Regions from separate parts of the Arthrobacter sp. StoSoilB19 genome, predicted to be linked through region 2. Evidence: riboswitches for the same ligand, from Rfam matches in the RefSeq annotation. Region 2 holds a riboswitch; each other region holds the start of a gene.
The links. Region 2 has a riboswitch for S-adenosylmethionine ahead of LDO86_RS12660 (aminotransferase class V-fold PLP-dependent enzyme). Riboswitches for the same ligand answer to the same signal wherever they lie in the genome.
Positions count from the first base shown of each region.

Region 1: it holds a riboswitch for S-adenosylmethionine, as region 2 does, so the genes downstream of both, LDO86_RS06750 (bifunctional o-acetylhomoserine/o-acetylserine sulfhydrylase) here and LDO86_RS12660 (aminotransferase class V-fold PLP-dependent enzyme) in region 2, are expected to answer to the same signal.
Region 3: it holds a riboswitch for S-adenosylmethionine, as region 2 does, so the genes downstream of both, LDO86_RS02730 (cobalamin-independent methionine synthase II family protein) here and LDO86_RS12660 (aminotransferase class V-fold PLP-dependent enzyme) in region 2, are expected to answer to the same signal.

Region 1 covers NZ_AP024650.1:1,470,579-1,477,590, reverse strand. Annotated here, with positions in the region: gene LDO86_RS06760 (MFS transporter) at 1-428, opposite strand, end outside; gene LDO86_RS06755 (homoserine O-acetyltransferase) at 595-1,710, opposite strand; SAM riboswitch class IV at 1,723-1,838, opposite strand; gene LDO86_RS06750 (bifunctional o-acetylhomoserine/o-acetylserine sulfhydrylase) at 1,939-3,261, opposite strand; SAM riboswitch class IV at 3,305-3,419, opposite strand; gene LDO86_RS06745 (VOC family protein) at 3,638-4,276, shown strand; gene LDO86_RS06740 (HNH endonuclease signature motif containing protein) at 4,466-6,118, shown strand; gene LDO86_RS06735 (CPBP family intramembrane glutamic endopeptidase) at 6,164-6,943, opposite strand.
Region 2 covers NZ_AP024650.1:2,753,125-2,760,136, reverse strand. Annotated here, with positions in the region: gene LDO86_RS12685 (hypothetical protein) at 1-255, opposite strand, end outside; gene LDO86_RS12680 (CrcB family protein) at 318-716, opposite strand; gene LDO86_RS12675 (CrcB family protein) at 713-1,120, opposite strand; gene LDO86_RS12670 (metal-dependent transcriptional regulator) at 1,122-1,835, opposite strand; gene LDO86_RS12665 (class I SAM-dependent methyltransferase) at 1,881-2,639, opposite strand; gene LDO86_RS12660 (aminotransferase class V-fold PLP-dependent enzyme) at 2,742-4,160, opposite strand; SAM riboswitch class IV at 4,197-4,310, opposite strand; gene hisN (histidinol-phosphatase) at 4,463-5,275, opposite strand; gene rsgA (ribosome small subunit-dependent GTPase A) at 5,320-6,435, opposite strand; gene aroA (3-phosphoshikimate 1-carboxyvinyltransferase) at 6,419-7,012, opposite strand, start outside.
Region 3 covers NZ_AP024650.1:560,515-567,526, forward strand. Annotated here, with positions in the region: gene LDO86_RS02715 (DUF3151 domain-containing protein) at 1-225, shown strand, start outside; gene LDO86_RS02720 (hypothetical protein) at 421-561, shown strand; gene LDO86_RS02725 (uracil-DNA glycosylase) at 574-1,203, opposite strand; gene LDO86_RS02730 (cobalamin-independent methionine synthase II family protein) at 1,405-2,613, opposite strand; SAM riboswitch class I at 2,627-2,730, opposite strand; gene LDO86_RS02735 (M14 family zinc carboxypeptidase) at 2,915-4,000, shown strand; gene LDO86_RS02740 (adenylosuccinate synthase) at 4,239-5,528, shown strand; gene LDO86_RS02745 (YegP family protein) at 5,717-6,088, shown strand; gene LDO86_RS02750 (sigma-70 family RNA polymerase sigma factor) at 6,383-6,934, shown strand; gene LDO86_RS02755 (hypothetical protein) at 6,931-7,012, shown strand, end outside.

The DNA.
Region 1 (7,012 bases), 1.3 Mb from region 2:
CCGCCAACGGCAAAGCCCTGGGCGAACCGGAGGACCACCAGCAGTGCGGGAGCCCAGTAGCCGATCTGCTGGAACGTGGGCAGGCAGCCCATGAGGAAGGTGGAGACGCCTACCAGGATGATGCTCAGCTGCAGCAGCTTCTTGCGTCCGAACTTGTCGCCGAAGTGGCCAAAGACGATGCCGCCGATGGGGCGCGCCACGAAACCGACGGCATAAGTGAGGAAGGCGGCGATGATGCCATCCAGTTCTGTGCCGGCGTTGGGGAAGAAGGCCTTTCCGAACACCAGGGTGGCAGCCGAGGCGTAGAGGAAGAACTCGTACCACTCAACAACGGTTCCGGCCATGGAGGCCGTAACCACTTTCTTAAGGCCTGAAGCCTTGACGTCGGTTTCCTCTGTGCGCCTTGCGGCGGAGCTTTCCGTACTCATGCGAACTCCTTCGGCGTCGTCGTCGACACCACGGGGACCAATCAATGGCGGCCGGGTGTGATGCACACCACGAACGCACCGGATTCGATTGAGTATGGTCTGCCTGCGGTGCAACCTCAACGCCGATTAGTGCAGAAGGCATCTGCAGGAATGCACATGCGGGGCGCTAGGCCAGGAAGCTGCTCCGGAGCTGGCTGCCCAGCTGCCCGATCTCTGTCAGGAACCCGTCGTGCCCGATCGGCGCCTGGATGACGTGCACGTCCACGTCCCCCGGCAGGGCCTGGGCCAGCTCACGGGACTGCGACGGGAAATACAGCCGGTCCGAATCCACGGCGGCCACGAAGAACCTGGCGGTGGACCTGGCCAGGGTTTCGGCCAGGGTTCCGCGGCCCCGGCAGATGTCATGGCTCATCAGCGCCTCGGTGAGGGCGATATAGCTGTTGGCGTCGAAGCGCTTCACGAGCTTGCTGCCCTGGTGGTCCAGGTAGCTTTCCACCTGGTAGCGGCCGCGGGCGGCCAGAGCCTCACCCTTCAGGGGCGACTCCGGCGCCTGGGGTTCCCGGCCGAAGCGGCCTTCCAGTTCAGCCGCGGACCGGTAGGTGATGTGGGCAATGCGCCGGGCAAGTGCCAGCCCGGCTTCCGGGCAGGGGCCGCCGTAGTAGTCGCCGCCGTTGAAGTGTGGGTCCTGCCGGATGGCCAGGGTCTGGGCCTGCGCGAAGGCGATCTGTTCCGCCGTGCTCGCGGCACCCACGGAGATGACGGCGCAGCGCTGCACCCTCTCCGGGTAGGTCACTGCCCATTCAAGGGCGCGGGCGCCGCCCATGGATCCGCCCAGGACAGCGAACCAGCTGCTGATGCCCAGCTGGTCAGCCAGCCGGGCCTCTGCCACCGTGCTGTCCCGCAGGGTGACCAGGGGGAAGCGGGAGCCCCAGGGGGCTCCGTCCGGGGCGGCCGACGACGGGCCCGTGGACCCGTAGCAGCCGCCCACGATGTTGACGGACACCACGAAGAACTTGTCCGTGTCCACGGGAGCGCCGGGACCGGCCAATTGTTCCCACCAGCCTTCTTCGTCCGTGTCGCCGCGGGTCACGTGGGTGCTGCCGGTCAGGGCGTGCTCGATCAGGATGGCGTTGCTGGCGTCGGCGTTGAGCGTGCCCCAGGTTTCGTAGGCCAGCGTGACGTCCGGGAGGTGCCCCCCGGCTTCGAGTTCCAGCCCTCCGATGGAGGCGTAGCGGACAATTCCGTGTTCGGGGATGGTGGTTCGGGCGACGGTAACCGTCATGGCAAGACCTCTTCTACGCGCTTGCCTGCCGTCGTCTGACCGGCAGGCCAGGTCCTCACCCGGGGCACCCCACCGCGGATGGAGGGTTGCCGGCCAGCAAGCCGGGGCTGTCACTGGCACTCATGACCTGGTTCGAGTGTACGAAACACCCCCCGCTCCAGGCCAAGAGTGTGACTGGTTGTGACTTCCCCGCTTGCCGGCCCTTCCGGCGTCAGCCCTGGCGCGCTTTTAGCTCTGGGCGTCTTTGGCAGCGCGGAAACCCGCTTCCAGGTCGGCCAGGATGTCGTCGATGTGCTCCAGGCCAACAGAGAGCCGGACCAGTCCCGGATTCACCCCGGCCACCGCTTGCTGCTCCGGCGAGAGCTGGCTGTGGGTGGTCGACGCCGGGTGGATGACCAGGGAGCGGACGTCGCCGATGTTGGCCACGTGGGAGTGCAGCTCCAGGGCGTCGACGAAGCGCTTGCCCGCCTCCGCTCCGCCGGCAAGGTTGAAGGCCACGACGGCGCCCGTTCCCTTGGGCCCGTACTTGCGGCCACGCTCGTACCAGGGGCTGGAGGGCAACCCGGCGTAGGCGACGGATTCGACGTCGTCCCGTCCTTCCAGCCAGCGCGCCACTTCAGTGGCGTTGGCAACGTGGCGTTCCACCCGCAGGCTCAGCGTCTCCAGGCCCTGGGAGATCAGGAAGGCGTTGAAGGGGGAAACCGCCGAGCCAAGGTCGCGCAGCAGCTGGACGCGGGCCTTGAGGATGTAGGAGAGGTTGGCACCCAGCGCACCGTCGGCGCCTAGGTCGCGGGCGTAGACCAGGCCGTTGTAGGTGGGGTCCGGGGTGTTGAAGCCGGGGAACCGTTCAGGGTCCTTGCCGAAGTCGAATTTGCCGGAGTCCACGATCACGCCGGCAATTGCGGAGCCGTGGCCGCCCAGGTATTTGGTGGCGGAGTGGATCACGATGTCCGCACCCCACTCCAGTGGGCGGATCAGGTAGGGCGTGGACAGGGTGTTGTCCACGATCAGTGGCACGCCTGCCTGGTGGGCCACCTCGGAGATGCCTTCGATGTCCAGGACGTCCTGGCGGGGATTGGACACCACTTCACCGAAAAAGAGCTTGGTGTTCGGCTGGACGGCGTCGCGCCACTGGTCCAGGTTGTCGGGATCCTGGACGAAGGTGACCGAGATGCCGAACTTCTTCAGGGTGTGGGCGAACAGGTTGTACGTTCCGCCATAAAGGCTGGGGCTCGCCACAATATGGTCCCCCGCCTCCGCAATGTTCAGCACCGCGAACGTCTCGGCGGCCTGGCCAGAGCTCAGCAGCAATGCGGCCAGGCCTCCCTCAAGGCTGGCGATCCGCTGTTCGACGGCATCCTGGGTGGGGTTGCCGATCCGGGTGTAGATGGGTGCAAGTTCGGCGAGGGCAAAGCGGTTGGCTGCGCTTTCGGCGCTGGGGAACACGAAGGACGTGGTCTGGTAAATGGGGAGCGCGCGGGCTCCTGTGGCACTGTCGGGCTCCTGGCCGGCATGGATCTGGCGGGTTTCGAAAGACCATCCGTTGGACATCTCAGTCTCCTATGACATGGGCCCGGAATGCGTGGGGCAGTACGGGCCGCGCTTGCTTCCGGCTCTTGCCGGACAGCCAGGTCCTCACCCGGGGCACCCCACCGCGGGTGGAGGGTTGCCGGCCAGCGAGCCGGGGCTTGGCGCTGGCGCTCATGACCTGCGCCCAGTCTAGGAACGGGGTAGTCGCCGTGGACAGCATTGTGACGAACAAGGTCGCCCTGCATGGCTTTCGAGCCGCCACAGGTGGGCCGCCCCGCACCCGGCCGGGGACGCCGCCGTCGTCCTTCTTGCCCATGTTCCCGGCCCTTTTCCCGGCCCTTTTCCAGTAAGGGTACCCTTAGCTGAGAGCCGGATCACAAAGTGCCAAGATGTTGCCATGCGCATGGATCACGTCTCTTACGCCTGTGAACAAGATGGCCTCGCGGCCACTACCGAACGTATTTCATCTGCCCTCGGCGTTGAGGCAGTGAAGGGCGGGGTGCACCCCCGGTTCGGAACCCGGAATATGATCATCCCGCTCGCCGGGCACAAGTACCTGGAAGTCGTAGAGGTCCTGGACCACCCGGCTTCGGACAAGGCACCGTTCGGACAGGCCGTGCGTGCCCGTTCCGCGGCCGGTGGCGGCTGGATGGGCTGGTGCGTCGAAGTGGACGACCTCGCCCCGTTCGAGGCACGCCTTGGCCGCGCCGCGGTGAACGGCAACCGCAAGTTCCCGGACGGCCGGGAGCTGGTCTGGAAACAGATTGGCATCCTTGGCCTTATCGCCGATCCCCAGGTGCCGTACATGCTCAAGTGGGAAGGCGACCCGGCACTGCACCCGTCCAACGCCTACCCCAGCAACCTTAAGATGAGCTGCCTGACCATCGCCGGCTCCGCGTCCCGCGTGACCGAGTGGCTGGGTGAACCGGTGGAGAAGCCGCTTGAGGACGTGGCGGTGGAGTGGGTCGCCCCGCATGGAACTCCGGGCATCCTGTCGGTCACGTTTGAAACCGCCAACGGAGCCGTCACCATCTGACGCTCCACCCCAGCCTCCCGGAATGTCCGGGAGGGGGTTCACCGGGCCAGTACCCGGATCAGCTTCGGCCGCCATCAGGTGGTGACAACGGCGTCACTACCCGATGGCGGCCGAATTCATTTAAGTGGCTGCTTCCTACATCGCTGCGATCCAGGTCTGAATGTCGGTGCCTCGCTGGATGATGTGGGTATGGGAATCGGCACGGGTGTTGGGGTGGTGTTGGAGGGTGTTTCTGCCTCTGTTGCTGCCCTCGATGCTCTTACCCGTGAGGATCATTTCCTTGCCGCCGGGACCGGTGTTGGCGCTGACGTGGATGTGCTGCAGCGGCGGTACGAGCTCCGGCTGGAACGGCTGGAGGCAGTCTCCCGGGTCGAGGCTCAGCTCGCCGCGGTGAAAGCCCTGGACGCGGCAGAAGCGGTCGAAATCCAGCAGGCACTGCTTGCCCCCGACGCCCCCGTGGATGAGCGCATGTTTTCGGAGATGTCAACGGTGGAGGAGATCGCCGGAGTCCTGACCGTCAGTTCCGCGGCCGCAGGCGGGTTGGTGGAACAGTCCCGCCGGGTGTGTTCCCTGCCGCCGCTCCTGGGCGCCCTGTCAGCCGGTGACCTGTCGTGGCAGCATGCCAGGATTGTCGCCGACGAAACCGAGGGGCTCACCCCTGACGGGGCTGCTGCCTTGGTGGCGCACTTCTTCGACCCCGACGCCCCCAACCCCGCCCGCGGCGCCGCCCCCGGCGAACTCGTCCCCGCCCGGTTCCGCGCCAAGATCCGCGCCTGGCGGGAACGCCACCACCCCGAAACCCTCGAAAAACGCCACGCCAAAGGCGTCGCGGACCGGCGGATGGAATACACCCCCGACCGCGACGGCATGGCCTGGCTCTCGCTCTACCTCCCCGGCGACACCGCCTGCGCCATCTGGAACCGCACCACCGCCACCGCCCGCGGCCTGCAGGGCCCTGACGAGCCCCGCACCCTCACCCAACTCCGCCCCGACATCGCAGCATCACTCCTCCTCGGCGCCGGAACCACCACGGCCACCGGTGAGGCTGCTCCGGGTGGGGCTGCACGGGCTACAGGTGATACGGCGGCCGCAGGCAGCGTTTCCGGCACAGGGAGCACTGGTGATGTTGGCAAGGTCCCCACCCCTCGGGCCGATGTCCTGGTCACCGTCCCGGTCTTCGCCCTGCTCGGACTCACCGATGAGCCGGCCGTGCTGAACGGCATGGGCCCCATCCCTGCCTCAATGGCACGGAGGCTTGTCGCGGACGGGGCGGAGTCGTTCTACCGCGTCCTGGTCGACCCCCGCGACGGGGCACCACTGGAGATCGGACGCACCCGCTACCGGCTCCCCGAAACCATCAAACAATGGATCCGCATGCGGGACCGGAAATGCACCTTCCCCGGCTGCACCAACCACACCCCCGACAACCACACCGACCACCTCACAGCCTGGGAACACGGCGGCAGAACAGCCGTCCGGAACCTGGCGCAGCTATGCCCCAAACATCACCGCTTGAAGCACGCCCGCACCTGGAACCCGGATCCCGCGACGGAACACGGACCACCCGGCTGGACCTCACCCACAGGCCGCCACTACAACCCCGAACACCAAGACCCCGAACCAACCCACTGGCCGCCAGGAATAGTGCCGCTTGCCGCCGTTCCAGCCTGGCCGGAACCGGAAGTGGAGGAGCTTGAAATGGAGGAACCCGACGGCGACAACCTGCTGGACCCGGAGGACCTTTTCGCTGCTGATGCCCTCTGGGACGACTTCTACGCGAAACCCTTCGTGTTGCCACCAGACCCACAAGCAGACTGGCCGTTGCTGCTGACGCTGATGTGACAGCAACAAGCATGGCTGGAGTCGCCCAGGCTGGTGTCCAGGGTCCTACCCCAACCCCACGGCTTTGCCGAACAGGCTGAAGCCAACGAAGGCCACGATATCCAGCAGGGCGTGGGCGATGACCAGTGGCATGACCCGGCGGGTCCGGGTGTACAGCCAGGCAAAGACCACGCCCATCACGGCGTTGCCAATGAAGGGACCAAAGCCTTGGTAAAGGTGGTAGCTGCCGCGCAGCACGGAGCTCGCCGCAATGGCCAGCGGCATGCTCCAGCCGAACTTGCCAAAGCGGTCCAGGAGGTAGCCCACCACAATGACTTCCTCAAGCACGGCGTGCCGCATGGCGGACAGGATGAGCACAGGCACGGTCCACCAATAGGCATCCAGGGCGCTGGGGATGATGGCGGTGGTAATTCCGAGCGCCCGGCCGGCCGCATAGAGACCCAGCGAGGGTATGCCGATCAGTCCAGCCAGTCCGAGGCCCTGGAGCAGATCCCTGCCGGGCCGGGCAAAATTGAACCCCAGTTTCTGAAAGGCAGAGCGGGAGTTGCCCGCCTCGCCCGGCACTGCCTGGCGCTGGTCCGTCAGGAAGTAGAAGACCAGCAGCACGGGCACCAGCGCAAAGATGATGTCCAGCAGCTGATATGTGAGGTCGAAGTATTCGCGGGTGCTCTGGGAGCGGTTCAGGGTGGACGTGCCCTCGGCAAGCGGGGCGCGTGTCATCTTGTCCAGCAGCTGCACCACGGAGTAGACAGCCGACTGGCCCAGGGACAGGCCCAGGACGATCCATACTTCGAGCCGAAGGCGACGGCGGGAGGGAACCAGCATGTTCCCATCTTGCCTTCAGTTTCTGGATCCGGCCTGATGGAGCGGCTGGTGTCCGCAGTCGCAAGCGGG
Region 2 (7,012 bases):
GCATACCACGTAGGTGAAGTCCGGCCACCACTTCTTGGGCCGGGCCGCCTCCTCATAGCCACAGACGGCGCATTCCAGGTGCACCCACACCGGCCGCTTGCCCGTCCGGTTGGCGCGTGACTGCACCAGCCATGGCGGAGGATTGTCGAGGATGGCGCGGAGTTCGGCCTCCGTCATCCACTTCGGCAGGCCGTGGCGCTGCGCCATCTCAAGGGGAACATCAAGGGTTATTGCGGCGTCGCGTCTGCTGATCATCACCTTCCACCATACGGGAGGCCGCCAAATCGCCGGCCGGGCCCCCAACGGGAACAGCGTCGCTAGGAAGCGAGTGCTATGCCAGCGGACGCGGCAGCAAAGCCAAGGCCCAGGTTGACTGCCACGTTCAGGGCCGCGGCGCCGAACCGTGCTTCGCTGAGCAAGCGGATGGTGGCGGTGGTCCACGAACTGAAGGTGGTAAGTCCGCCGGCCAGTCCGGTGGCCAAAACCACCTGCCATTCCGCGCCCAGTCCCAGCCCGGCGGTCAGGCCGTGTGCCAGACCGATGATGAAGCAGCCGACGACGTTGACCAGCAGGGTGGCCCAGGGCCAGTGCAACGCCGCACGGCCATCGGTGCGGACGCTGCGGATGCTGCTGTGGTGTGCGAACCAGCTGTCGATCCCGAACCGCAGCAGCGCCCCGGCCACGCCAAACACTCCCACCAGGGCTGCCGTGATCATGCCGGGCCCCGGTTCCGGGCGATGAGCCTTCCGGTGCGCCAGCCCAGGCCTGCCGCCGAAAGGCCGAGCAACAGCGACAAGCCCAGGTAAAGGAGCCATACGGGGTGCTCACCCGCGCGTGCCAACTGGTCGGAGGCGAAAATGACCGCGGAAAAGGTGGTGAAGGAACCCAGCAGGCCCGGCCCGATGCCGGCGCGCAGCCAGAAGGCCGTGTGCGGGCGTGCCATCCAGACGGTGGTCAAAGCCGCGAGGACGAAACTGCCGCTGATGTTGATGCCCAGCGTGGCCCACGGGACCGAACCGGGCACGTCCGGAAACGCCAGGCCCAGCCCGTAGCGCAGCTCACTGCCGATCAGTCCGCCGGCGGCGACAGCCAGCCAGGCACGGGCGGTGGGCAGCGCCACGTCAGAGCCCGTCCAGGGCGCAGCCGGCATGCGGCGCGTCGCTGGAGACCCAGAGCGCCGAGGCGATTTCCTCAGCGAAATCGTACTCACGGGCGCCGCCGGGACCACCGATCCGCACCACCAGGGCTCCGCCGAAAGGCCGCCGTCCCACCACCTCGACGTCCGCATCAAGGTCGATGGCCTGGGCGGCCAGGTAGCGCAGCAGTTCCGGGTTGTCGTCGCTGATCCGGGTGATCCTGCCGGTATGTCCCTGGTCCAGCTCGGCGAGGAGGTGCGCGCGCGGCATCAGCACCTGCCCGTCCGCCGTGGGGATTGGATCGCCGTGCGGGTCACGCTTCGGGTCCCCGAGCTTGGCGGCGACCCGTTCGATGAACGTGTCCGACACGGCGTGTTCGAGTTGTTCAGCCTCATCGTGGACTTCGTCCCAGCTGTATCCGAGCCGCTGGACAAGGTATGTCTCGATCAGCCGGTGGCGCCGGACCATGGACAGCGCCAGCCGCAGGCCGGCCTCGGTCAGCGTGACGGCGCTGTAGGGCTTGTGGTCCACCAGGCCCTGGTCCTTGAGTTTGCGGACCATTTCCGACACCGAGGAATTTGCCACCCCCAGCCGCTGTGCGAGCTGGGAGGACGTGATGGGCTTGTCCTGCCATTCGGTAAAGGAATAAATGACCTTGACGTAATCCTCGATCGAGGAGGAGGGCGCGCTGGTCTTCACGAATCCAAGCCTACCGGCTCTGCAGGCGCCATACGGGATGCGCCGTCATGCCTTGACGGCCCGCCAAGCCAGGGTGAGGTAGGGAAGGTCGATTTCCTGGTCAGGGGTGTAGGCAAGGTGTTCGTGCAGGTACCAGTCCAGGTTGGCCAGGACCTTGGCCCGCGTTGACTCGCCGGCCCGGAGGTAGTAGCTGCGGGATTTAGTGAGTTCCATCAGGTCCGTGGTGTCCACTGTGTCCTGCCAGTGGGTGACATGCCCTTCGAGCCCCTGGAACTCCGGGCCGATGACGGGCTTGTGCCCCGGCCGGTAGACGTCGCCTGCGTGCATGATCCGGGAGAGCCGGTGCACCCAGGGCACTGAGGTGTCCAGCTGGTTCCACACCAGGCCGAGGGTTCCGTGCGGGCGCAGCACGCGGGCCAGTTCGGTGCTTGCCGCCAGGGCGTCGCACCAGTGCCACGCCTGGGCTACGGTGACGACGTCGAAGCTGGCGTCGGGCAGGCCTGTCGCCTCGGCAGTCCCCGGCATCGCCGTGGCAGCCGGGTAGTGTTCCGTGAGCTGGGCGAGCATGTCCGCCGAGGGGTCCACGGCCGTGACGTCCAGCCCCATGTCCAGCAGCAGCGCGGTGAACTTTCCGGTACCGGCACCAACGTCGAGGGCTTCATGGGCGTCGGCGGGCACCAGCCACCGGGCGGACTCCTCAGGGTAGCCGGGCCGGACGCGCTGGTAGTGCCTGCCGCCGTCCTGGAAGCTCCGGCCCAGTTCCCTGCGCCGCCCGTGATCAAGCTTGGGGCCACCCCGAACCACGCGTGGCCTCCTTCAGCTGACGTCCTGCGGTACCTTTCGAATTTACCGCATTCCCCTGACGCACGGTCAGCCGGCTGAAACAGGAGTGGCCGGTCTCCGGCGTCAGTCGTCGATGCAGGGCGCTGCGCCGGCTGTTCCAGGGGTGTTGGGCGCCCAGTGCGGGTAGGTGCGGGTGTCGTTGGCAGGGACCCAGCGGCCTGCGTCCACCACGTAGTCCCAGCCCAGCCCGTTGCTCCGGAGCGCCTGGATGCCGGCCAGCAGGCGCTCGGCATCTTCCAGGCGCGAACCGACGCCGAAGCTGGCGCGGAGGGAACCGGACGGCAGGCCCAGGCGCTTCAGCAGGGGATGGGCGCAGAAGCGCCCGTCACGCAGGCCCACGCCATGCTCTGCCGAAAGGTACGCCGCCACCAGTCCTGCGTCGTAACCCTCGACGGAGAAGTTGACCACCCCGATGGTGTCCGTTTCGGGGTTGGTGTCCTTGAAGATCTGGTGAACCGTGACGCCGTCGATCCGCTGGAGTCCCTCCACCAGGAAGGAGCGGATGGCGGACTCGTGGGCGTGCCAGCGTTCCTGGTCCAGGCCGGCAATGACCTGGGTGGCGCGGGCCAGCGTGGCGGCCCCCAGGACGTTCGGCGAGCCCCCCTCATGGCGGGCCGGGCCGGTGGCCCAGCTGACGCCGTCGAGCCTGGCTTCCTTGACGGCGCCGCCGCCGGCGAGGTGCGGGACGCCGGCGTCCAGCCAGTCCGGGCGCCCCACCAGGACGCCGGCGCCGAAGGGCGCGTACAGCTTGTGGCCTGAGAAGGCGAGGTAGTCGACGTCATCCGCGCTGATGTCTATGCGGCGGTGCGGCGCGAGCTGGGCCGCATCCACCACGATCCGTGCGCCATGTTCGTGGGCCAGCGCGGCCAGCGCCCGGATGGGGAGGATTTCGCCGGTCACGTTGGAGGCCCCGGTGACCGCGACCAAGCTGACACCGCCCTGTCCAAGCTCGGCACGTACGGCCTCAAGGGTGCCGGTGATGGTGTCGGCGGCGACGATGCTGCGGTGCGGGACGCCCTGCCACGGCAGGAGATTGGCGTGGTGTTCGATGTCCAGGTACAGCACTTCGCCGTCGTGGCGGCCATCGGTCACGGGAAGGCAGCCGGCCAGCAGGTTCAGCGAATCCGTCGTGTTGCGGGTGAAGATGACCGAATCATCCGGGCGGCCGCCCACGAAATCCCTGACGATGCTGCGCGCGTTCTCGTACACGGAGGTGCTGATCTGGGATGCGTATCCTGCCCCGCGGTGGACGCTGGCGTAGTAGGGGAGGATCTCATTCAGGTAAGCCGATACTACGGACAGTGCCGGGGCGGAGGCGCCGTAATCGAGGTTGGCGTACCGCACGTGGCCGCCTGAAATCAGGGGCGCCTGGATTTCGGCGCCGGTGACGGCAGCGAGCGGCCGGCCGGCTGCGGCGTGGCGTGCTTGGGGGACGGCAGCTTCGGCAATGACGGGCTGGGGGGAGACGGTGGCAGTTGTCACAGAGACCTCACTTGGTACAGGACTCCGGCATAGTGGAATCCGCGCTTGCCGCATCCGCTCCGGACCGGCCTGGTCGTCACCCGGGGCACCCCACCGCGAATGGAGGGTTGCCGGCCAGCAAACCGGGGTTTTGCGCTGGCACTCGTGACCTGCATAAAAGCGTAGGACATGGGGCGGCCAGGACTGAAGCCGCGGCAATTGTTAAGGGCTTTGTTACGCGCCCCCGAATAAACGACGCCGGGCACCTGCCTTGGGAGGTGTCCGGCGTCGCATTATTCGTTCAAACGTGGAAAGCGCGTGAGTTACAGCAGATCGTCCAGGTACGGGTTCAATCGGTGCAGGACCTCCGAGTGCAGGATTGAGTTCGTGGCCAGGGCGTTCCCGCCGAACGGGCCGTCCTCGCCTTCCAGGGATGTGAACCGGCCGCCGGCCTCCACCACGATCGGCACCAGGGCAGCCATGTCATAGAGGTTCAGCTCGGGTTCGCAGGCGATGTCCACGGAGCCCTCGGCCACCATGCAATACGACCAGAAATCCCCGTAGGCCCGGGTCCGCCAAACGTCCTCGGTAAGGCCGAGGAACTCGTCAAGGTTTCCGCGTTCCTTCCACCCGCCCAGGCTGGAGTAGGAGAGGGAGGCGTCGGAAAGCTTCGACACGTTGGACACGCGGAGGCGGGTGGCGGCGGCAAGGGACCTGCCCATGTACGCGCCCATGCCTTTCGCCGCCCACCAGCGCTTGCCCAGGGCCGGGGCGCTGACGACGCCCACCACCGGTTCGCCCTCATCCACGAGGGCGATCAGCGTGGCCCATACGGGAACGCCGCGGACAAAGTTCTTGGTTCCGTCAATGGGGTCGATGATCCAGCGCCGGGAACCGTGGCCGGTGCTGCCGAATTCCTCGCCCAGGACGGCGTCGCGGGGGCGTGAACGGGAGAGCTGGCCCCGGATGGCTTCCTCGGCGGCCTTGTCCGCGTCGGTGACCGGCGTCAGGTCCGGCTTGGTCTCAACGTGGAGGTCCAGGGCCTTGAAGCGGCTCATGGTCTGGTCATCCACGGAGTCGGCCAGGACATGGGCCAGGCGCAGGTCATCGTTGTAGCTCGAAGCGGGTTGGATCATGGTTCCAAACTACCGTCTGTGGACGGTTCTGCCGGGAGAACGCGTCAGTTGACGCTGCCGAGCTCCTTGGTTTCCTGTGCTTCCATCCTCGGGTCCGTACCAAGCAGGCGCCGCAGCGAGGCCAGCCGGGCCGCGCCGGTGGGACCTGCGTGTCCGCCTGCCACCCAGTCGTCGAGGCCGCAGTTCACTGCGGTTGCGGTGTGCTTGCAGCCCCGTTCGCAGTTCTCGATGCCGGGGGAGAGGTCCGGGAAGGAGCGCAGGATGCGGTCAGGGTCCACGTGGGCCAGGCCAAAGGAACGGATGCCGGGGGTATCGATGATCCAGCTGCCGGGAGGCGCGTCCGCCAACCGCAAGGCAAGGGCCGACGACGACGTGTGGCGGCCGCGCCCGGTCACGGCATTCACGCCGCCGGTGGCCCGCTCGGCGCCGGTCAGGGCGTTCACCATGGTGGACTTGCCGACGCCGGAGTGCCCCAGCATAACGGTGACCTTGCCATCGAGATGGTCCCGCAGCGCCGCCACTGCGGCGCTGTCCAGCCGCGCCGAGAGCCCGTCATCGGACCGGGCATCGATTCCCGACGCCTGCGCATCCGCCGTCTTGCTGATGATCACCGGGAAGTCCAGGTGCGTGTAGTTGGAAAGCAGGTCCGCGGGGTCTTTGACGTCGGCCTTGGTGACCAGCAGGATGGGTTCGATTCCGGCGTCGTATGCGGCCACGAGCGCGCGGTCGATGAACCCCGTGCGGGGTTCCGGGTTGGCGGCAGCCACCACGATCACCAGTTGGTCGGCGTTGGCCACCACCGCGCGCTCAACGGGGTCGGTGTCGTCGGCGCTGCGGCGCAGGAGGGTGTGGCGGTCCTGGATCTTCACCAGCCGGGCAAGCGTGTCCGGCGCGCCGGAGACGTCCCCCACGAGCGAGACGAAGTCGCCTGCCACAACGGGCGAGCGCCGAAGTTCCCGGGCGCGCGCGGCAATGACAACGCGCTCATTCTCCGAGTCCTCGTCCACTACCGCGGTGTACCGCCCGCGGTCCACCGTGATGATCCGTCCGGTCACGGCGTCGTCGTGGCTGGGGCGGTCTTTGGTGCGCGGCCGGGAGCCCTTCTTGCTGGGACGGATCCGAACGTCCGATTCGTCCCAGGAATCAGTGCTCCGCGCCACTGCCGCGCCCTTCCGGTCCGGCGGCGGACCCTTCTCCCTGGGCCAGCATGCCGGCCCACAGCTGCGGGAAATCCGGCATGGTCTTGGCCGTGGTGCCGATGTCCTCCACCTGGACGCCTTCGACGGCGAGTCCCAGGATTGCGCCGGCCGTGGCCATGCGGTGGTCGGCGTAGCTGTGGACGACGCCGGCGTGCAGCCGGGTGGGCCGGATCACCAGGCCGTCGCTGGTTTCCTCGGCGTCGCCGCCCAGCCGGTTGATCTCCGATACCAGGGCCGCGAGCCTGTCCGTCTCGTGTCCCCTCAGGTGGGCGATGCCGCTGAGGCGGGAAGGCCCCGTGGCAAGGGCACACAGGGCCGCGACCGTGGGAGCCAGTTCGCTGGTGTCCGCGAAGTTGCCGCCCTTGATCTCCGGGCCGCCGGTGACGGTCAGGACACCGTCAGCCAGGGTGACCGAGGCGCCCATGCTGGCCAGGATTCCGCGCCACAGGTCTCCCACCTGCTGCGTTTCATCAGGCCAGTTGGGAATCCGTACGGTGCCCCGCGTGGCCAGGGCCGCGGCCAGGAAGGGCCCGGCGTT
Region 3 (7,012 bases), 2.2 Mb from region 2:
GCCCGGGTGGGTTACCACCGCGGACTGGATGCGCTGCGCCGCAACGGCTGGCGCGGCGTGGGGCCCATCCCCTGGGAGCATGAGCCAAACCGCGGGTTCCTGCGGGCCCTCTACTCCCTGGGCCGGGCCTCGTCGGCCATCGGCGAGGCTGAAGAGCCGGAGCGGATCGAGAAGTTCCTGAACGATTCCGATCCCACGGCAAAGGCAGCCATCGAGGGCGAATAACTCCCTGGGCCCACGCCCGCACTTTTTCCTGGTGCAGATTGCCAGGGAGGGGTTCGGGCTGGGAACGACGGCGGGCGGTCACCTTTCAATGAGAAGGTGACCGCCCGCCGTCGTATCCGGCCTGGAATGCGCCGTCCCTCATTTCGGTTAAAAGAATCGAAGGGCCAGGGGAGGAAAGGAGGAGCTGCGCGAAGCGTGGGAAAGCAGGAGAAATCGCGTCTCAGGTTCTGTGACTACTACTCGTGGATGTCGTACGCCGACTTCACCACCTGGGTTGAAGCCGAAGACGAATCGGCACCGGGAATTTCGTTTACCGAGTCCGATGCCACAGGCTGAGCGGCGCAGGTCTTAAGGTTTGGCAATACCCGTGCGGGCCATGGCGTCTGCATAGGCAGTGCGCATGTCCTCCAGGTACTCCTCCTGGCGGGCCGGGGAACCGGCGAAGGCGCGGCCGCTCAGCGAGCGGACCTTGTAGGTCTTCAGGCCGCGGCGCCAGAGGAGGGGCACCTCGGTCTTCAACAGCAGGTTGGCCAGGCGGTTGGCTTCGGTGCCATGCGCCACGATCACCGAGGCGCGGGGGACCAGGGCCAGGAACTTCAGCAGGGGCTTCAGGCCTGACTGGATCTGGTCCGGAGTGAACTTGCCGTTGGCTTCGCCCGGGACGTGCCAAGGGTGGACGTTCCACGGCATGACGAACTCCGGGCGCAGGCCAAGCTTCCACTGGATCCCCAGCATGCGGGTAACAGCGTCCTGGTCGCCGGGGGTGATGAACCCGGACGGATCCACCTCGCCGATGTTGGAGAACAGGCTGATGATGCGGCATTCCTCCACGTCGTGCATGGGGTCCACGTAGGGCACCACGGTTCCGGGCTTGGCCTCCTGCAGGGAATCACACAGTTCGTTGACGGCGGCAACGCTGGGTTCGTAGCGGCGGCTCATGAGCTGTTCGTGGAATGTTTCGGGTGCCAGGGCTGTCATGAAGTGCTGGATCTCCTGCGGGGATTGGCGTTGCTGCCGCCACGGACATGGGCGCACGGCGGCACGGCACATCAGTGGCGGTTGATTGGGGTGGACCAACTCCTGGTCGGCCTACTCCAGTTTAGCAAGCCCAGGCAAGCGAAACGCCGGCCGCCCCTTCCGGTGATGGAAGGCACAGCCGGCGCGTCGGTGCGGGAGCGGCTAGAAGAGGCGCTTCGAGGCGCGGCGGGCACCCTCACCCAGTGCCTCCAGCTTGGCGAAGGCGATCTGCGGGTGCACCCTGCCGCCCAGGCCACAGTCGGTGGAGGCAATGACGTTCCCGCGGCCCACGAGGTCCGCAAAGCGGACGATCCGGTCCGCCACCAGGTCCGGGTGCTCCACCACATTGGTGGCATGCGAAACAACGCCCGGGATGATCACCTTGCCCTCGGGGAGCTTTGTGTCCTCCCACACCCGCCATTCGTGTTCGTGGCGGACGTTTGCCGCTTCAAAGGAATAGGCGCCGGCGTTGACCTGAAGCACAGAGCCGATGATGTCGGCGAACGGGATGTCCGTGGTGTGTGGGCCGTGCCAGGATCCCCAGCACACGTGCAGCCGGATCTGTTCCTGCGGCAGGCCGCGCAGCGCCCAGTTGGTCGCTTCGACGCGCAGTTGGATGAACTTCAGGTAATCGTCCAGGGATGGCTCGGGATTGATCTGGTCCCAGCTTTCGGCCAGGGACGGATCATCGAGCTGCACCGTAAGGCCGGCCTCGATGATGGCCTTGTATTCCTCCCGCATGGCATCAGCGCAGGCGTAGACGAGTTCCTCGTCGTTCTTGTAGTAGTCGTTGGCTACCCGCGCGCATGAGCCGGGGGAGAGGGAGGCCACGAAGCCATCCGTGAGGCCTGCGGCGGCGAGCCCGGTCTTCAGGTTCCGGATGTCCGAGGCCACCAGGTCCTGGCCCGTGTAGGTCAGCGGTCCGGCGATCTTGGGCTGGGCAACGCTCTTGCGGTGGGTGAGGATGCCGGATGCGGGATCGCTGTAGGCCTCGTTGAAGGCCTGCCGGTCGCGCCGGTCCGGGAACGAGGTCAGGACAACGTTGCCGGGGGACGAGCGGCGGACGCCGGACTCGGCCCAGCGGTCCACGGTGGTTGGCTCAAGGCCCCCGAGCCGGGCGAAGGAGTAATTCCACCACGCCCCGTAATCCACCGAGCTGGACATGGTGTGCCCGTACTCGCCGTCGTTGGGGATGTCGATGCCAAGGTCCTTCTGGCGCTGCACCACGTCCACTACGGAGGCTTCGAGGAGTTCCAGGAATTCCGGCGTGATGCCGTCGGCTTCCTTGGCGGCGTTGGCCGCAATGAGTTCAGGGGTGCGGGGCAATGAACCGGCGTGGGTCACGCGGATATGGTCGGTGTTCTGGGACATGCTGGAATCTTCCTTTCCATCGGTCCTGGCAGTAGCACCTTCGGCCGGCAGGAGTCTGCCGGGACGTGGTTGCTGCGGCGTCATTGAGCCAGGTCTCTCGGCCGCTCCGGATGGTCCACTCTCAGATAAATCGACGCGCGTGGAGCCGCGCAAATCCGCACCGCTTTATGTCGTGGGCATGTCCGGCCGGCCGCCGGCGGCAGGACCGGAACGTACTTACAGCGTTTGTCCAGCATATTGACAGGTTTCGTTAAGCTTGGTTGTGTGAATGTCACATGCCTCCGCTGCGACGGAGCGGCGGATGCCACCCGAGCACTCGAAAGAGGTAACTGTGACGAAATCCCTCAGGACCCTTGCCGTTAGCGGAGCCCTCGCGCTCGCCGTCGCAGCAGGTCCGGCGCCCCTGGCCGGCGCCGTAGGCGAAGGGCCTTCCTACGACGGCAACGGCCAGATCACCACGTCGAAGCTGGCCACCTACGACCAGATGGTCTCGTTCCTGAAGGACCAGGATGCGCGCCAGCCCGCCATGGAGCTGGAGGTCATCGGCCAGACCGTCAAAGGCCGCGACATCCACCTGGTCAAGTACATATCGGACCCGGCCAAGCCCACCATCCTGTATTTGACCCAGCAGCACGGCAATGAACAGCTCACCACCGAGGGTGCCCTCGAGTTCGTCAAGCACCTGGGCACGGGCAAGTCGGCAGGCATCCTGGACGGCGTGAACATCCTCATCGTGCCCATGCTCAACGGGGACGGTGCCATGGGGGATGTCAACTTCTCCCTGGACGACTACCTTGCCAGAGGGGACCGCCACCTCACCCGCTACAACGCGGAAGGCGTGGACCTGAACCGGGACCATGTGGCCAAGGTCCAGCCGGAGACCCAGGCGCTGCACAACAACGTGATGCGCAAGTACCGCATTGACTACATGATCGACCTGCACCACCAGGGCACCCGCGCCGAGCGCGACGGCAAGCTGGTTTCCGGCTCCATCCTGTACCCCACCACCCCGAACGCCGACCCCGCCGTCGTCGAGAAATCAAAGCGGCTCGGCGCCGTTGTCTTCAACAACGTTGACTCCACCGGCTGGGGCCACCTGGGCAGGTACCAGGGCGGCAGCGCCGAGACCATCAGCCGCAACGGCATCTCCGTGGAATACGGCATTGCCACCCTGCTTTTCGAGATGCGCGGCATGTCCGACCACTACCTGGATGGTTACGCGCTGGGGCAGCGGAGCAATGGTTACCTGATCAAGCAGACGGTCACCACGCTGGCGTCCACCGCCGCGGCCATCGCGGATGGATCCATTGCCGACGCCGACACCTCCTTCTGGGACACGCTCGCCGAGCAGACGTCCCGGCCCGCGGGGGAGGCCGAGGACGAGTAGGAGGCCCGGCGCCCGCCGCGGCCCATATTTGCGAAAGGGCCGCGGCGGGCCACAACAGTGGACAAAGTGCCCCATCGGCTAAACTTGGGTGGTAAGAGCCCCGGAACTCTTGCTTCGCCGTGCCGTGCTGCGGCTGTGCGAAGGCCGGTATGTTCGGGGCATTCTCATGAACGGCGCTGCATGGGCCCGCCACCAGGTGGCTGGACCCGGGCAGCCCGAACGAATGGGGGAGGATCCCATGCCAGCAATTGTGATCGTAGGAGCCCAGTGGGGCGACGAAGGAAAAGGCAAGGCCACCGACCTTTTGGGCGGCCGTGTTGACTACGTCGTCAAGCCCAATGGCGGCAACAATGCCGGGCACACCGTCGTCGTAGGCGGTGAAAAGTACGAACTCAAGCTGCTGCCGGCAGGCATTCTCAGCCCCAACGCTGTTCCCATCATCGGCAACGGCTGCGTGGTGAACCTCGAAGCCCTCTTCCAGGAAATCGACGGGCTCCAGGCCCGCGGTGCGGACACTTCGAAGCTGCGGGTTTCCGCCAACGCCCACCTGGTGGCCCCGTACCACCAGGTCCTGGACAAAGTGACCGAACGCTTCTTGGGCAGCCGCGCCATCGGCACCACCGGCCGCGGCATCGGCCCCGCCTACATGGACAAGGTGGCCCGGCTGGGCATCCGCGTCCAGGACGTCTTTGACGAATCCATCCTCCGCCAGAAGGTGGAAGGCTCGCTGCGCCAGAAGAACGAACTCCTGGTCAAGGTCTACAACCGCCGCAGCGTTGTGGTGGACGAGATCGTGGACTACTTCCTGTCCTTCGCCGAGCGGCTCCGTCCGCTGGTCATCGACAGCACCCTGGTCCTGAACACCGCGCTGGACGAGGGCAAGGTGGTCCTGATGGAAGGCGGCCAGGCTACGTTCCTGGACGTGGACCACGGCACCTACCCGTTCGTGACCTCCTCCAACCCCACCGCCGGCGGCGCGTCGGTTGGCTCCGGCATCGGGCCCACCCGCATCTCGCGCTCCATCGGCATCATCAAGGCCTACACCACCCGCGTTGGCGCCGGCCCGTTCCCCACGGAACTCTTCGACGAGATGGGCATGTACCTGCAGAAGACCGGCGGCGAATTCGGCGTCAACACTGGACGCCCGCGCCGCTGCGGCTGGTACGACGCCGTCCTGGCCCGGCATGCCTCCCGCGTCAACGGCTTCACGGACTACTTCGTCACCAAGCTGGACGTGCTCACCGGCATCGAACAGATTCCCGTGTGCGTGGCCTACGACGTGGACGGCGTCCGGCACGATGAAATGCCCATGACGCAGACCGAGTTCCACCACGCCAAGCCCATCTTCGAGTACTTCGACGGCTGGACCGAGGACATCACCGGGGCACGCACCCTGGCGGACCTGCCGGAGAACGCCCGGAATTACGTGCTGGCCCTTGAGAAGCTCTCCGGAACCCGGTTCTCCGCCATCGGCGTGGGCCCGGACCGGGACCAGACCATCGTGGTGAACGACCTCATCAACGACTGACACTCCCCAGGGCAGCATGACGACGGCGGCAGGCCACCTTTGCGGGTGGCCTGCCGCTTGTGCGTCCCGGGACGTTCGGCCCCGGGTGGAAAAGCAATTTACACAGGCTTAACGCGCACGGTCTTGTGAGGCTGCACGCGTACCGGCAAGACTCGGTAGTACCCCCTGGTGCCCAAGGAAGGATCGTCATGGCCGGAAAATTTGAAGCATTCATTGACGCTGATTCGTTGTTCCGGTTCCGGCTCCTGGCCCCGGATGGCGCAGTGGTGGCTGTCTCCGGGCCGTACCAGGACAAGCAGGCCCTGGCGGCAGGGATCGCTGCCGTGCGTGAGTGCGCCGGCACCGGCCTGGTCACCGACCTCTGTCCCGCCGGGGCCGTATCCCGTCCCGCAACCGTGCCCGTAGCGGCAGCCGCCGCCGTTCCCGCGGAGCTGCCCTCCGCCGTCGTACCTGTCTGTAGCGACGAGCGCCTGCCCGCCAGGCTGCACTTTTTCGCGCTGGCCAAGGCATCGCGCAGGCAGGCGACGCCGCCCCGGTGGACCAGGGCAGCTGCCCGCTGACAGCCGCGGAACGGCTGCCAAAAAAGTTTTTGAAATCGCGTAACCCTTTGGGGGTGCGTAGCGATTACCCCTATGAAGTGCCGGTCTGGAACCTGTCCCCCATCACGTTCCAGACCGGCTCTTTTGTTTTCCGCCCAGCCGGCTTCAGGTGCCGGGAGCCCGCAATGGCCCGCTTACCCGGCGCCGTGGCGCTTCCGGCAGCGGTTGTTACTGAAGGGTAAAGTAGGGGCAGCGTTCCGGATGTACTGAGCGTTCACCTTGCCAACTCCCTCTTTGACGGAAAGCACTACGTCAGTGACCGATGCACAGACAGACGAGGCTCCGGACCAGCCAACTCCCGGGACCGCTGCCTTCAGCCTCGTCTACAAGACGTACGCGTCGCAGGTGCTGGGCTATCTCACCGCCCGGGGAGTCGAGGATCCGGAGGCCGCCATGCAGGAAGTGTTTCTTTCCGTCCTGCCCAGGCTCGACAGTGTCCGCGGAGGGGATGCGGGGCTGCGTACCTTCATTTTCTCCGTTGCCCATGCGCGGATGGTGGACGACCACCGCCGCCAAAGCCGAAGCCCGCTCAAACTGCCGTTCGAGCCAGAGCTTGACCAGCGCCAGGACAGCTCAGCGGAAAAGCTGGCGCTGGAGCGCATCTCACCCCGGGAAGTCCTCGGGCTGCTGGACGGGCTGCCGCAGGACCAGCGGGACGTGTTGTCGCTTCGCCTGGTGGGTGGCCTGACAGTGGAACAGACCGCGGAAACCATCGATAAGAGCGCCGGTGCCGTGAAACAGCTCCAGCGGCGCGCGCTGCTGAAACTTCGGGAACTTGCGGCAGTGAAGGAGTATCTCACGCCATGACGTCCGCTTCGGATAATCTCATCGCCCTTGTCGACGACATGCTCCAGGACGCCGGTGCAGCCCAGGATGCGGAACTCC